3 linked regions of the Catenulispora sp. GP43 genome follow. The protein of the gene in region 3 interacts with the protein of the main gene of each other region in a pairwise test. Links are inferred from orthologs where the notes say so. Each region holds a gene or a part of one and is shown on either strand. Other genes may lie near its edges.

The links.
Region 1: the proteins of ABH926_RS05395 (region 3) and ctaD interact in binary tests that used the Escherichia coli proteins (3 or more experiments, as listed by UniProt). The link is inferred for Catenulispora sp. GP43 from one-to-one orthologs.
Region 2: the proteins of ABH926_RS05395 (region 3) and dnaE interact in binary tests that used the Escherichia coli proteins (3 or more experiments, as listed by UniProt). The link is inferred for Catenulispora sp. GP43 from one-to-one orthologs.

The regions. Positions count from the first base shown.
Region 1 is NZ_JBGCCT010000009.1:294,502-299,143, forward strand. The notes cover bases 878-3,877. They hold ctaD (cytochrome c oxidase subunit I), read right to left. Parts: upstream 3,257-3,877; coding sequence 1,499-3,256; downstream 878-1,498. Other genes in these bases: ABH926_RS20725 (cytochrome c oxidase subunit 4), read right to left, coding at 1,083-1,502; coxB (cytochrome c oxidase subunit II), read right to left, coding at 3,253-3,877. Also shown: ABH926_RS20720 (Ig-like domain-containing protein), read right to left, coding at 1-855; more of coxB, read right to left, coding at 3,878-4,200; ABH926_RS20740 (cysteine desulfurase family protein), read left to right, coding at 4,462-4,642. UniProt on the Escherichia coli protein: Cytochrome bo(3) ubiquinol oxidase is the terminal enzyme in the aerobic respiratory chain of E.coli that predominates when cells are grown at high aeration.
Region 2 is NZ_JBGCCT010000012.1:220,847-226,604, reverse strand. What follows is about bases 1,070-5,185. They hold dnaE (DNA polymerase III subunit alpha), read right to left. Parts: upstream 4,843-5,185; coding sequence 1,270-4,842; downstream 1,070-1,269. Other genes in these bases: ABH926_RS25010 (SCO4848 family membrane protein), read left to right, coding at 4,965-5,185; ABH926_RS25020 (nitroreductase family protein), read right to left, coding at 1,070-1,267. Also shown: ABH926_RS25025 (inositol monophosphatase), read right to left, coding at 1-602; more of ABH926_RS25020, read right to left, coding at 635-1,069; more of ABH926_RS25010, read left to right, coding at 5,186-5,198; ABH926_RS25005 (winged helix DNA-binding domain-containing protein), read left to right, coding at 5,195-5,758. UniProt on the Escherichia coli protein: DNA polymerase III is a complex, multichain enzyme responsible for most of the replicative synthesis in bacteria. This DNA polymerase also exhibits 3' to 5' exonuclease activity. The alpha chain is the DNA polymerase catalytic subunit.
Region 3 is NZ_JBGCCT010000002.1:389,809-394,297, reverse strand. The notes cover bases 1,109-3,955. They hold ABH926_RS05395 (pyridoxal phosphate-dependent aminotransferase), read right to left. Parts: upstream 3,191-3,955; coding sequence 2,027-3,190; downstream 1,109-2,026. Other genes in these bases: ABH926_RS05390 (LLM class F420-dependent oxidoreductase), read left to right, coding at 3,294-3,955; ABH926_RS05400 (AAA family ATPase), read right to left, coding at 1,367-1,966; ABH926_RS05405 (hypothetical protein), read right to left, coding at 1,109-1,266. In the rest of the region: ABH926_RS05410 (transglycosylase family protein), read left to right, coding at 208-924; more of ABH926_RS05405, read right to left, coding at 1,003-1,108; more of ABH926_RS05390, read left to right, coding at 3,956-4,220; ABH926_RS05385 (pentapeptide repeat-containing protein), read left to right, coding at 4,227-4,489. UniProt on the Escherichia coli protein: Shows aminotransferase activity with methionine and histidine as substrates, and to a lesser extent also with phenylalanine.

The sequences.
Region 1 (4,642 bases), on a different replicon or contig from region 3:
CTTGTCCTTCACCAGGTCCACGGTGCTTATCACCGAGTCGCCGATGGTGAAGGAGAAGTCCTTGGTGAACGAGCCGTAGGTGGTCTCGCCGGCCTTCACGCCGTTCAGGCCCAGGTGCACCTGCACCTTGGTGCCCGGCTGCCAGTAGCTCTGCGGGCGCCAGTCCGCCTCGGTGTCGCTGCGCCAGTTCCAGGCGCCGTCCACGTGCGGGGTGGTGGTGACGGTCATCGCCTTCTCGACGGCCGCGCGGTCCTTCTCGTTCGGCGCGTTGGTGAAGAAGACCGCGACCGGCTGGCCGACGCCGACCGTGGTGCCGTTGTCCGGGACGTAGTGGTCCAGACCGAGGCGCTTGCCCGGGGTCAGGGTGGTGAACTTCGAGGTGGTGGTCTTCTCGCCCCCGGAGCCGTCCTGCGCCTTCACCACGACCGTGTAGGTGCTGGAGATCGCCAGGTTGCCCGTGGAGGCCCAGGAGGAGCCGTCGGCGGCCAGGGCCCCGGCCACGGTCTTGCCGGAGGCGTCGGCGGCCGTGACACTCTCCAGCTTGCCGTTGACGGCGGCCACCTGGATGCCCTTGCCGGGGTCGGCGCCCTGGGTGCCGTCCGCGGGACTGGCCGAGAGCGTCATCGGCTGCGCGGCGGAGGACGAGGGGGCAGCGGCGCCGTTCGCACCGCCGGAGGACCCGGACGAGGCGGTCTGCCCGTCCCCCACCGGCGCCGCCGCGGTCTTGCCGCCCGACGAGCCGCCGCACGCGCCCGCCAGCAGCGCCACCGCCGCCGCGGACGCCGTCCACTGCGCGGCGCGCCGCCACCGGCGTCCTCCGCCCGCGGTGCCACCGTGCCCGATCTGGTGTGCCACGAGTCCCTCCCGTTCCACGTGAGCTGTCATACCTTCAAGCCCTTGATGATCCTTACGTCTTACACCGGGATAGACGCCGCGGGGGCGTTGTGCGTTGCGCCTGATCTCGAAAGAAGGTCGTCTCGTGACATTCCTGGGACACAAAAAAGAGCCGGGCCCCGGATCGCTCCGAGGCCCGGCCCCTTTTCTACAGCTTCAGCGGACTGCCCTTCGGCAGCCGCGCCGGTTCAGTGCTCCGCACCGACCTCGCCGTACCGGTTGTTCTCGCGCCGGTAGTACTCGAACACCAGCCCGATCACCGAGTAGGCGCCGAACGGCACCGCGATCAGCAGCAGCCACCATCCGAAGATGATGCCCATGAAGGCGATCGCCGCGGACCCCGCGGTGTACAGCGGCCACCAGGAGTGCGGGGAGAAGAAGCCGAGTTCGCCGGCCATCTCCGCGATCTCCGCGTCGTCGCGGTCCTCCGGGCGCGGTCCGATGCGGATCGCGGTGAAGTACAGGTAGAACCACACCAGCGCGCACAGGCCGAAGGCCATCGACAGGGCGGTGGTGCCGACCGTGTCCTTGGACAGGAACCAGTACACCGGGATGTCGATGATCAGGAAGATCGCGACGAACCCGAAGAGTTTGGCTTCGACCTTCACTTGGCACCGTCCTCCGTGTCAGTCCCGGTCGTGTCCTGGGTCTCCTGCCGCGCGGACGCCGGCTTGGCGGCGGCCACCGCGGGCTTCTTGCCGTGCCCGTGGCCCAGGTCCAGGGCCGCGACCTCGGGGTGGTGCAGGTCGAAGGCCGGGGATTCGGAGCGGATGCGCGGCAGCGAGGTGAAGTTGTGCCGCGGCGGCGGGCAGGACGTGGCCCACTCCAGGGAGCGGCCGTAGCCCCACGGGTCGTCGACCGTGACCTTCTTGCCGCGCTTGGCGGTGATGTACACGTTGTACAGGAAGGGCAGGGTCGAGGCGCCCAGGACGAACGAGCCGATCGAGGAGATCGTGTTCAGCGTGGTGAACCCGTCGCTGGCCAGGTAGTCCGCGTAGCGGCGGGGCATGCCCTCGGCGCCGAGCCAGTGCTGCACCAGGAAGGTGGTGTGGAAGCCGACGAACAGGATCCAGAAGTGGATCTTGCCCAGCCGCTCGTCCAGCATCTTGCCCGTGAACTTCGGCCACCAGAAGTAGAAGCCGGCGTTCATCGCGAACACCACGGTGCCGAACAGCACGTAGTGGAAGTGCGCGACCACGAAGTACGAGTCCTGCACGTGGAAGTCGATCGGCGGGGAGGCCAGCAGCACGCCGGTCAGACCGCCGAACAGGAAGGTGACCAGGAAGCCCACCGACCACAGCATCGGCGTGTCGAAGCTCAGCGAGCCGCGCCACATGGTGCCGATCCAGTCGAAGAACTTGATGCCGGTGGGCACCGCGATCAGGTACGACATGAAGGCGAAGAACGGCAGCATCACCGCGCCGGTGGTGAACATGTGGTGCGCCCACACCGTCACCGACAGGCCGGCGATCGACATCGTCGCCATCACCAGGGTGTTGTACCCGAAGATCGGCTTGCGGCTGAAGACCGGGATGATCTCGGAGATGATGCCGAAGAACGGCAGCGCGACGATGTACACCTCGGGGTGTCCGAAGAACCAGAAGAGGTGTTGCCACAGCAGCGCCCCGCCGTTGTCGGCCTCGAAGATCTGCGCCCCGAGCCGGCGGTCGGCCTCCAGCGCGAACAGCGCGGCGGCCAGCACCGGGAACGCCATCAGGACCAGCACCGCGGTCAGCAGGATGTTCCAGGTGAAGATCGGCATGCGGAACATCGTCATGCCGGGCGCGCGCATGCACACGATGGTGGTGATGAAGTTGACGCCACCGAGGATGGTGCCGAAGCCGGACAGCGCCAGACCCATGATCCACATGTCCGCGCCGATGCCCGGGGAGTGGATCGCGTCGGTCAGCGGCGAGTAGGCGAACCACCCGAAGTCCGCGGCGCCCTGCGGGGTGAGGAAGCCGCCGACGGCGATCAGCGAGCCGAACAGGAACAGCCAGTAGGCGAACATGTTCAGCCGCGGGAAGGCCACGTCAGGGGCGCCGATCTGCAGCGGCACGATGACGTTCGCGAACCCGATGAACAGCGGGGTGGCGAACATCAGCAGCATGATCGTGCCGTGCATGGTGAACGCCTGGTTGAACTGCTCGGTGGTCAGGAACTGCAGACCCGGCCGGGCGAGCTCGGCGCGCATCAGCAGGGCCAGCAGGCCCCCGATGCCGAAGAAGCAGAACGACGTGATGAGGTACATGTACCCGATCACCTTGTGGTCGGTGGACGTCAGCCACTTGACCACGATGTTGCCGGGGACACGGCGCTCGTACGGCGCGCTGACAGCGCGCGGTTCACTGATGGCCGTCACTTTTCTTTCCCTGTGGTGTCGTTGCCGATACCGGTCAGCGGGCCGACGCGCAGCGGGACGCCGTTCGGGTTGTAGCCCACGGGCATCTGACCGGTCTGGCCCTTGCCGGTCACCGGGTCGATCTTGTTCGCCAGGTCCTTCAGGTGCTGCTGGTAGTCGGCCGCGGAGACGACCTTGACGTAGAACAGCATCCGGGAGTGGTCGACGCCGCACAGCTCAGCACAGCGGCCGATGAACTCGCCCTCCTTGTTCGGGGTGAGCTCGAACTCGTTGACCCGGCCGGGCACCACGTCCAGCTTGAACAGGAAGTTGGGGACCCAGAAGGAGTGGATGACGTCGGTGGAGGTCAGGGTGAAGCGCACCCGCTCGTTCACCGGCAGCCACAGCACCGGCAGGTCCGCCGGCGTGCCGGCGTCGTACACGGCCAGCTGGCCGGGGGTGGCCTGCTGCGTGGTCGCGTCGTAGTTGTAGTTCCAGGACCAGGACCACTGCCGCCCCACGACGTTCACCTTCACGTCGGGGTCCTTGTGCAGCGCCAGGAGCTTGGACTCGTCCTTGGCCGTGAAGAAGAACAGCACCGCGATCATGATGAACGGCACGACCGTGAACAGCACTTCGATCGGCACGTTGTAGCGGGTCTGCGCGGGGATCTCCACACCGGTGCGCTTGCGCCGGTAGAAGATGACGCACCACAGGATCAGGCCCCACACCAGGGCGCCGACGGCGAGCGCGGCGATCCACGAGCCCTGCCACAGGTGCAGGATGATCGGCGCTTCCTTGGTGGCCGGCGCGGGCAGCCCGAGCCGTTTGAACTGGCCGCTGTCGCAGCCGGTGGCGGTCGTGGCGACCAGCCCGGCCACGGCAAGAACGCCGAGCTTCGCGCGCCGCGATCGCCGCGCCGGGGTGGTGCGCTGCGGCGACGGGTCGGAGCCGTGTGGACTCAAGGTTGCCTTCCCGAGGTTCAAGCCTTGGCGGCAGGCACGCGGCGGACCCGCCGGGATCGCACCCGGTGTGCCCGCACGTCACGGCCCTGCCAGGGGCGGTGTCTTCTCTCTCGCGGCCAAACCCTACTCCAGCCCCAATTGCCTCCCGCGTGCAGGTCCCGGTTAACGCTTGTGGCGGGGTGCGGCGGTCACACTTCCGGCCGAACTGACGGACGTCCATCCGATGATCGGGGTGCTGGAACGCGCCGTATCGTCAAGGGTGTGACTCATTTCGACGCCGCCTCCGCCGAGCCCCCGCATCCGGCCGCCCGCGCCGCGCTGCTGGCGGCCTTCGACGAGGGGTGGGCCGACCCGGCCCGGCTGTACCGGGCCGGACGGCAGGCGCGCATGCTGCTGGACCAGGCCCGGGCGGCGGTCGCCGAGGTGCTCGGGTGCCGGGCCC
Region 2 (5,758 bases), on a different replicon or contig from region 3:
AGGTATTCGATGCCGCACGCGTCGAAGTAGCGGACGTCCAGGTCCGCCGCGCGCATCGCGTCCACGCCGCGGCCGTAGCCGGCGGGCCACCAGACCGGGTGGCTGGTGGTGATCGGCAGTGTCGGGGCGGCGGGGTCGGCGGCCGGGGCCACGCGGGCCGGCCGGCCGTCCACGCGGGCGCCGTGGCCGGCCAGGGCCGTGCCGATGCGTCCCAGCACCGGTGCGTAGGACCAGGACGCGAGGAGCACGCCGCCCACGGACAGTGCCACCAGCGTGGAGAAGCGGCCGGAGCCGGCGATGAAGTTGCGGGTGCCGTCGATGGGATCGACGATCCACACCGGTGCGCTGCCGGTGAGGGCGTCCAGGACCGAGGCGTCCTCGGACACCGCCTCCTCGCCGACGACGACCGAGCCGGGGAGGAACGTGGTGAGGTGCTCGCGCAGCAGGTCCTCGGCCTCGCGGTCGGCGACCGTGACCGGGTCCATCGGGCCCTTCATGGCGACGTCGGAGTCGTTCAGGCTCCGGAAGCGCGGCAGGACCGCTTTCTCGTTGACGGAACGGATGATGTTTTCGACTTCGGTCAGCTCCGCGAAGGAAATCACAGTCTCACTGTCGCAGATCACCGCAAGGGCGTTCAGTCCTTGTCGGTCTGGGCCTCGGTCTGGGCCTGCCAGCGTCCGCGATGCGTGATGTCCTCGACCGTCCGCCGCTTGATCGTCTTGCGCGACGTCTTCTGCCGGGCGTCCCGGTCCTCGTCCGGGTGCCCGATCGCGACCGCGCCGATCGGCGTGAACTCCGCCGGGATCCCGAACTCCGCGCGCACGTTGCCGATCGAGGTCGGGGGGATCCCGAAGTACAGCGCCCCGAGTCCCTCCTCGACCACCGCGAGCAGCAGCAGCATCGTCAGCATGCCGGTGTCGATGTGCCAGAACGGCACCGGCCAGCGGGCCTCGTCCCGGTCGGACCAGCCCTTGTCGGGCCGGGCATAGCGGTCGAGGTAGATGTCCTTGTTGGAGCAGGGGATCACGATCATCTGCGCGTTGCGCAGCGGCGTGCCCTCGTACTCGCCCTCGGGATCCATCGCCTCCCAGAAGGCGGAGCGGTCCTCGGCCGACTCCAGCACGAGCATCGCGTACCCCTGCGAGAACCCGGCGGACGGCGCCCGGTTGGCGGCGCGCAGCAGGCGCTCGCTCACCTCCGGGGCGATGGGCTCGGTCGTGAAGGCCCGGACCATCTTCCGCTTGCGGATCACATCCTGGAATTCCATGCTCACTCCGCCGTCTGCGAGGGGTCCGCACCGAAGCAGCCGGCGCCCAGCAGGACCTTGAGATCGGAGCTCAGCGCCGGCGAGTTCGCCACCCGCAGGTTGTCGCCGAGCTGGTACCGGACCACCTTGTCCTCCCGGCCCTTCAGGTGCATCCGCACCGGGGTGGTGCCGGGGTGCCGGGTGAGGATCCGCTTCAGCCGCTCCACGGTCGCCGGGATCACCCGGTTCTCCGAGACGTGCAGCACCACCGGGGCGCTGCTGCCGGCCGAGGAGATGTCGAGCATCGCGACCTCCATCGCGATCAGCTTGGGCACCTCGTCGCGCTTGTCCAGCCGGCCCTTCACCACGACCACCGCGTCCTCGGCCAGCTGCGTGGAGTACAGCTGGTAGGTCTGCGGGAAGAACATCGTCTCGATGCCGCCCTCGAGGTCCTCGATGGAGGCCGCGGCCCAGGTGTTGCCCTGCTTGGTGACCTTGCGGGCGAGCCCGGCGACCAGGCCGGCGATGGTGACGATGGAGCCGTCGGCGCGGTCGTTCTCGCCGGTGAGCGAGGCGATCGAGCAGTCGGCCTTGGACGCCAGCAGGTTCTCCACGCCGGAGAGCGGATGGTCCGAGACGTACAGCCCCAGCATCTCCCGCTCGAAGCCGAGCAGCACCTTCTTGTCCCACTCGATGTCGGAGAAGGCCAGCTCGATGCCGCCCGTTATGGCCTCCTGGCCGCCGTCCAGCAGCGAGCCGAACAGCGAGTCCTGGCCGAGCGCCTCCTGCTTCTTGACGTCCACCACCGAGTCGATCGCGCGCTCGTGCTGCTCGATCAGCCCGCGCCGGGAGTGCCCCAGGGAGTCGAAGGCGCCGGCCTTGATCAGCGACTCGATCGTCCTCTTGTTGCAGACCGGCAGGTCCACCTTGGCCAGGAAGTCGTTGAAGGAGGTGAACCGGCCCTTGGACTTGCGGGTGGCGATGATCGAGGAGACCACGTTCTCGCCGACGTTGCGGATCGCGCCGAGGCCGAAGCGGATGTCGGTGCCGACCGGGGTGAACTGGTGCAGCGAGTCGTTGACGTCCGGGGGGAGCACCTTGATGCCCATCCGGCGGCACTCGGCCAGGTAGATCGCCGAGCGGTCCTTGTCGGTGGCCGTCGAGGTGAGCAGCGCGGCCATGTACTCGGCCGGATAGTGGGCCTTCAGGTACGCGGTCTGATACGCGATGAAGCCGTAGGCGACCGAGTGCGACTTGTTGAACGCGTAGTCGGCGAACGGGACCAGGACGTCCCACACCGCCTTGGTGGCCTGGGCCGAATAGCCGTTGTCGGCCATGCCCTTCTCGAAGCCCACGTACTCCTTGTCGAGGACTTCCTTCTTCTTCTTGCCCATCGCCCGGCGCAGCAGGTCGGCCTGGGCCAGGGAGTAGCCGGCGAGCACCCGCGCGGCCGCCATCACCTGCTCCTGGTAGATGATCAGGCCGTAGCTGACGCCCAGGACTTCCTTCAGCGGCGCTTCCAGCTCCGGGTGGATCGGCGTGATCGGCTGCCGGTTGTTCTTGCGCTCGGCGTAGTTGATGTGCGAGTTCGCACCCATCGGGCCCGGGCGGTACAGGGCGATGATGGCCGAGACGTCTTCGAAGTTGTCCGGGCGCATCTGGCGCAGCAGCGAGCGCAGCGGCCCGCCGTCGAGCTGGAACACGCCCAGCGTGTCGCCCTTGCACAGCAGCTCGTAGGTCAGCGGGTCGTCGAGCGGGAACTCCAGCGTGTTGAGCTTCTTGCCGGTGGTGGTCTCGACGTTGTTCAGGGCGTCGGTGATGATCGTCAGGTTCCTGAGGCCCAGGAAGTCCATCTTGATCAGGCCGATTTCCTCGCAGGTCGGGTAGTCGAACTGCGTGATGATGACGCCGTCGGCCGGGCGCATCATGACCGGGACGTGGTCGGTGATCGTCTCCGGGGAGATGATGACGCCGGCCGCGTGCACACCGGGCTGCCGGATCAGGCCCTCCACGCCGCGGCCGGTGTCGATGACCTTCTTGACGTCCGCGTCCTGCTCGTACATCCCGCGGATCTCGCCGGCCTCGCCGTATCGCGGGTGGTTGCTGTCGAACACGCCGCTCAGCGGCATCGACTTGCCCATCACGTCCGGCGGCATCGCCTTGGTGATGCGGTCGCCCATCGCGAACGGGTAGCCCAGGATCCGGCTGGAGTCCTTGATCGCCGCCTTGGCCTTGATCCGGCCGAAGGTGGCGATCATCGCGACCTTGTCCTCGCCGTATTTCTCGGTGACGTACCGGATCACGTCTGAGCGGCGGCGGTCGTCGAAGTCGATGTCGATGTCGGGCGGGGTGACGCGGTCGGGGTTCAGGAACCGCTCGAACAGCAGGTCGAACGGGATCGGGTCGACGTCGGTGATGCCCAGCGACCAGGCCACCAGCGAGCCTGCGGCCGAACCGCGGCCCGGGCCCACGGCGATGCCGTTGTCCTTGGCCCAGTTGATGAAGTCGGCGACCACGATGAAGTAGGACGGGAAGCCCATCGACAAGATGACGTCGAGCTCGAATTCCAGCCGGTCGTGGTAGGTCTTCTCGTCCGGCACCCCGGCCGGGAAGCGCTTGTTCAGGCCGTCGTAGGCGAGCTTGCGGAACCACTGGTCCTCGGTCAGGCCGTCCGGCGCCTCCAGGCGCGGCATCAGGTTCCGGTAGGCGAACATGCCCTCCGGGTTCACCTTCTCCGCGATCAGCAGCGTGTTCCGGCAGCCCTCCTGCCAGATCTCGTCGTTCGCCGCGATCGCCCGCATCTCGTCGGCCGACTTCAGGTAGTAGCCGTCGCCCCCGAACCGGAAACGGTCCGGGTCGGCGACGTTCGAGGCGGTCTGGATGCACAGCAGCGCGTCATGCGCGGCGGACTCTTCGCGGTAGGTGTAGTGCGAGTCGTTGGTCACCACCGGCGGGATGTTCAGCCGCTTGCCGATGTCCAACAGCCCGTCGCGGACCTTCGTCTCGATGTCGAGACCGTGGTCCATCAGCTCCAGGTAGAAGTTGTCCTTGCCGAAGATCTCCTGGTACTGCGCGGCGGCAGCGAGGGCTTCGTCGAACTGGCCCAGGCGCAGCCGGGTCTGGACGAAGCCCGAGGGGCAGCCGGTGGTGGCCATCAGACCGGCGGAGTGCTGCGCCATGAGCTCGGCGTCCATGCGCGGGTACTTGCGCGCGAAGCCTTCGGTGAAAGCCCGGGAGGAGAGCTTGGTGAGGTTCTGCAGGCCGGTGACGTCCTTGGCCCAGATGGTGGCGTGGCCGTAGAGGCCACCGCCGGAGACGTCGTCGGACTTCTGGTGCGGCTGGCCCCAGCGGATCGGCTTCTGGTTGTAGCGCGACTCCGGTGCGACGTACGCCTCGATCCCGAGGATCGGCTTGATCCCTGCGCCCATCGCCTGCTTGGTGAAGTCGGCCGCGCCGTGCATGTTGCCGTGGTCCGTCATCGCCACCGCGGGCATGCCGAGCGAGGCGGCATGCTTGAACATGTCCTTCAGCCGTGCCGCACCGTCGAGCATCGAATACTCGGTGTGAACGTGCAGGTGGACGAAGGAATCGGACACGGAGGATCCTCCTGCGGTGGCGCGGCTTCGGTGGGGCACCGAGAGTCTAATCCGGTTCGCGGGGGAGGGCGGCGGGTGCCGATAGGCTGCCTACGGATCTGCTGGTAGGTAGGAGTGTGCGAGTGAAACTCGGGCGTGTCGCGTCGTGGTTCCTTCTGGCCTTCGGCGTGTGGTCGGTGATCATCTGGCCCCGCTTCATGGAGGCCATCTGGGACGACAAGAGGTCCTGGGACAACGGGCCCACGTCGTTCTTCCTGGTGCACGCGGTGCTGGTCACCGTGTCGATCGTGGCCGGGGTGTCGATCGGCGTGATCGGGTGGCGCTCGCTGCGGGGGCTGCGCAAGATGAACGCGTGACTTCACGTGTGGTGAACGACGGGGAACGCCGGGCCCGGCTGGCGAGGCGCCACCTGCTGGCCCCGGGCGCGCGGGCGGCCTCCGCGGAGGCCGTGGCCGACGCACTGGTCGCCCTGCACGCGACCGACGCCGCGACGGTCTATCTGTCCGCGCTGGCCCGGCTGGAGAAGCCGGAGTTCGGCGAGGTCGAGCGGGCCCTGTACGACGACCGGACGCTGGTGCGGATGCACGGCATGCGGCAGACGCTGTTCGTCGTCCCGGCCGGCCTGGCCGCGGTGGTGCAGGCGTCGACGACCCGCGAGATGTGGGCCAAGGAACGCGGCTCGCTGCTCAAGAGCGCGGCCGACGCCGGCCTGGACGCCGCCTGGCTGGAGCGGGTCGAGGCGGCGACCGTCGCCGAGGTCCGCCGGCGCGGCGCGGCGACCGGTGCGGAGCTGGGCACGTCCGTACCGGGGCTGCGCGACCAGGTCCTGTACGGCAAGGGCACGAAGTGGGAGGCCTGGCAGCCGGCCTCGGGCCGGGTGCTGCGGGTGCTCGGCTTCGACGGCGCGGTGGTGCGC
Region 3 (4,489 bases):
ATTGACTGCATGTCATCGTTCTTGTGATTTGCTCAGAGTTGTGCTTACCGTCTGAGTCATGCCCCGCCGCGAGCGGGGGCCTCGTCGGCCGGCACGCCCCTTCCTGCCCCGGACCGCGAGAGTCATCCGGAGTCGACCCCCGTGAGCGGAGCAGGACGCGGGCGCCCAGGCGCCCGCCGGCGTGGCGGAGAGAGTGCAAGCCTTCAGATGTTCAACCTGTCCAGCCGCAAGAAGACCGGGATCGTCGTGGCCTCCGTGGCCGGTGCCGCCGTCGTGCTGCCCGCCCTGATGGCCGCCACCGCCAGCGCCGCCAGCGTCTCGACCTGGGACCAGGTCGCGGCGTGCGAGAGCGGCGGCAACTGGTCGATCAACACCGGCAACGGGTACTACGGCGGGCTCCAGTTCTCGACCAGCTCCTGGCTGGCCGCCGGCGGCGGCAAGTACGCCCCCCGCGCCGACCTGGCCACCAAGGACCAGCAGATAGCCGTCGCCGAGAACCTGCTGGCCTCCCAGGGTCCGGGCGCCTGGCCGGTGTGCGGCCCGCGGGCCGGCCTGAGCGCCGGCGGCGCCGCGGCGGCCGTGAATCCGGGCAGCGGTTCGAGCGGCTCCACCGGCACGCAGAGCCAGGCCAAGCCCCAGACGCAGCCCCAGAGCCAGACGCAGCCCCAGACCCAGACGCAGGCCCAGACGCAGACCCAGACCTTGCAGGCGCCCAAGCAGCAGGCGCCTCAGCAGACCCAGCCGGCCCCGGCCGCTCAGGCCCAGCCGACCGGTGCGACCTACGTCGTCAAGAGCGGCGACACCCTGTCCCGGATCGCCGTGAGCCACCACGTGGCCGGCGGCTGGCAGGGCCTGTTCCAGCTGAACAAGGGCCAGATCTCCAACCCGAACCTGATCTTCCCCGGGCAGGTCATCAAGTTCTGAGAACCGATCGCGGCGCTCCTCGCGGCCGCGGCCCCGGCCTGCCGAAGGTGGCAGGCCGGGGCCGCGGCTCAGGTCTGCCTACTGCTCTTCCCAGAGCTCCCAGGCTCCCGGGTACTCGGTCGACGCGTCGCATTCCCAGTAGCGTCCGCCCGACGACACCTGGAAGGCCACGCCCGCGACGGTGCACTCGGCCTTGTTCGTGGGCGAATCGGGGCCGTTGTACACGCCCGCGAGCTGGAGCGGTCCAGTGTTCGTGCTGGCACTGGCCATCGCCGCGCCGCCGGTGACGACACATGCGGCGGCGGTGGCCGCCACGGCTATTCGACTGATCTTCCGTCGCATATCGGCATCCCTGTTCCGAGAAGGTGGCTAACGCGTTTGAGCTACCCGTGGCCGCCGAGCGAATCACGACTCTGACATGTGATCCGTGACACAGGCTGCTTCAGCGGGACGCGTTCCGCGCCGCCGCGACCGCTTCCAGCACCTGCTTGAGCGACGTCTCAGCATCCTGTTTCGCCGAGTCCAGCACCAGGTGCGGCTCGGGCCACGCCTCCCACAGCCCCTGCATCCGCACCACGTGCTCCCACGGCACCGTCGGCCGCCAGCCGGGGATGCCGCGGTCCCGGCTTTCCACCCGCGACCGGTGCGCGTCGGCATCCGAGCAGACGCACTCCACCCCGACGAACCGCGCCCCGAGGCTCTCGGCGACCCGCCGATAGCGGTCCCGGGATGCGACTTCGTGTCCTGTCACGTCGAGCACCACGTCCAGCCCGAGTTGCAGCTGTCGGGCGAGCGCCGCGATCAACATGGTCTCCGCCAGCGGGTCCACGTTCTCGTCGGTCAGCACCCGGAACGGCGTCAGTGCCCCGAGTTGCCAGTCCATGGAGAACACCGCCGCCCGCAACTCCCGGGCCAGTCCCTCGGCCAGGGTGCTCTTGCCGGCCCCCGGTGCCCCGGCGACCAGGATCGCGACCGGTGTCGCCGAGGGATCCAGGGGTGCCAGGCGTTCGTAGCGTTGGAATACGGGCTCGTAGTCGGTCATGGAGCGACAGTAGGCATGGCTCCGCCTGGAACCGGCACGGTTTCGCTGACGGCGAACGCCTCAGCCCTTCAGCCGCCCCAACCGCTCCACGGCCTCGGCCAGCACCTCGTCCTTCTTGCAGAACGCGAACCGCACCAGGGCGCGCGCGGCTTCCTTGTCGTCGTAGAACACCTGGTTCGGGATCGCGACGACGCCGCAGAGTTCGGGCAGCTCGCGGCAGAACTCCAGGCCGCCCTTGTCGCTCAGGGCACTGATGTCGGTGGTGACGAAGTACGTGCCGTCGGGCCGGAACACCTCGAAGCCGGCCGCGACGAGCCCGTCGGAGAGCAGGTCGCGCTTGCGCTCCAGATCGGCGCGCAGGGTGCTGAAGTACTCGTCCGGCAGCGCCAGCGCGGTCGCGGCGGCGTACTGGAAGGGGCCGCTGGCCACGTAGGTGAGGAACTGCTTGGCGCTGCGGACCGCGGAGACCAGCGCAGGGGGAGCGGTCACCCAGCCGACCTTCCAGCCGGTGAAGGAGAAGGTCTTGCCGGCCGAGCCGATGGTCACGGTGCGCTCGCGCATGCCGGGCAGCGTGGCCAGCGGGATGTGCTCGGGGCCGAAGGTCAGGTGCTCGTACACCTCGTCGGTGACGACCAGCAGGTCGCGCTCGCGCGCCAGCTGCGCGATCGCCTCGGACTCGGCGCGGGTGAGCACCATGCCGGTCGGGTTGTGCGGGGTGTTCAGCAGCAGCAGGCGGGTGCGGTCGGTCACGGCGGCACGCAGCGCGTCCAGGTCGGGCCGGAAGTGCGGCGGACGCAGCGTCACCGGCACGCGCACGCCGCCGGCCATCGCGATGCACGCGGTGTACGAGTCGTAGTAGGGCTCGAAGGCCACCACCTCGTCGCCCGGCTCCAGCAGGGCCAGCAGCGCCGCCGCGATGGCCTCGGTGGCCCCGGCGGTGACCAGCACCTCGGTGTCCGGGTCGAAGTCCAGGCCGTAGAAGCGCCGCTGGTGCTCGGCGACCGCGGTCCGCAGCTCCGGGACGCCGGGCCCGGGCGGATACTGGTTGCCGCGGCCGGACAGCACGGCCTCGGCCGCGGCCTGCTTGATCTGCTCGGGCCCGTCGGTGTCCGGGAATCCCTGGCCGAGGTTGATCGAGCCGGTGGCCACGGCTAGGGCCGACATCTCGGCGAAGATGGTGGTGCCCATCGGGGCCAGGCGGCTGTTCACGTAGGGCATGCGCATACCGCCATCCTGCCGTACCGGCGCCGCACGGCACCCGCGCCGCGACGCCCCCGCCGGGACCGGCGCGCCTCACGCGCGCCGCGCGGTATGCCAGGCTTGACCCATGGACTTGCGCATCTTCACCGAGCCGCAGCAGGGTGCCGACTACGACACCCTCCTGGCCGTCGCCAAAGCCACCGAGGACCTGGGCTTCGACGCGTTCTTCCGCTCCGACCACTACCTGAAGATGGGCGGCGGCACCGGCGAGCCCGGCCCCACCGACGCCTGGATCACCCTGGCCGGCCTGGCCCGCGAGACCAGCCGCATCAAGCTCGGCACCCTGGTCAGCCCGGTCACCTTCCGGCTGCCCGGCCCGCTGGCCATCACCGTCGCGCAGGTCGACGCCATGGCCGGCCCGGGCCGGGTGGAGCTGGGCCTGGGCACCGGCTGGTTCGCCGACGAGCACACCGCCTACGGCATCCCCTTCCCGGACACGCGCTTCGGCCTGCTGGAGGAGCAGCTGGAGGTCGTCACCGGGCTGTGGAACACCCCCGACGGCGCGACCTACAGCTTCAAGGGCGAGCACTACGCCCTGGAAGAATCCCCGGCGCTGCCGAAGCCCGTCACCAAGCCGCATCCGCCGATCATCATCGGCGGCGGCGGTCCCAAGCGCACCCCGCGCCTGGCCGCGCGCTACGCCAGCGAGTACAACGCCGCCTTCCGCCCCGTGGACGACAGCGAGAAGCTGTTCGCCACGGTCCGTGAGGCCGTCAACGCCAACGGCCGCTCCCCGGAGTCGATGACGTACTCCGCCGCGCTGGTCGCCTGCGTCGGCCGTGACGAGGCCGAGTTCGCCAAGCGCGCCGCCGCCATCGGCCGCGAGCCGGCCGAGCTGCGGGAGAACGGCCTGGCCGGCACGCCGGCGGAGGTCGTGGACAAGATCGGGCGCTACGCCGGCATCGGGGCCCAGCGGCTGTACCTGCAGATCCTCGACCTGTCCGACCTGGACCACGTGGAGCTCATCGCCTCCGAGGTCATGGGCCGGTTGTAGGCACTCTTGACGCACCGTACCGAACGCGCCGATCTCGCGGCCGACTGCGCGAACTGCTTCGCCCTGTGCTGTGTGGGGCTGGCGTTCACGGCGTCCCAGGACTTCGCCGTCGACAAGTCCGCCGGGACGCCGTGCCCCAACCTCGCCGCCGACGACCGCTGCTCGATCCACGCCGGACTGCGTGGCCGCGGCTTCAAGGGCTGCACGGTCTACGACTGCTTCGGTGCCGGCCAGAAGCTGTCCCAGGAGACGTTCGGCGGCGTGTCCTG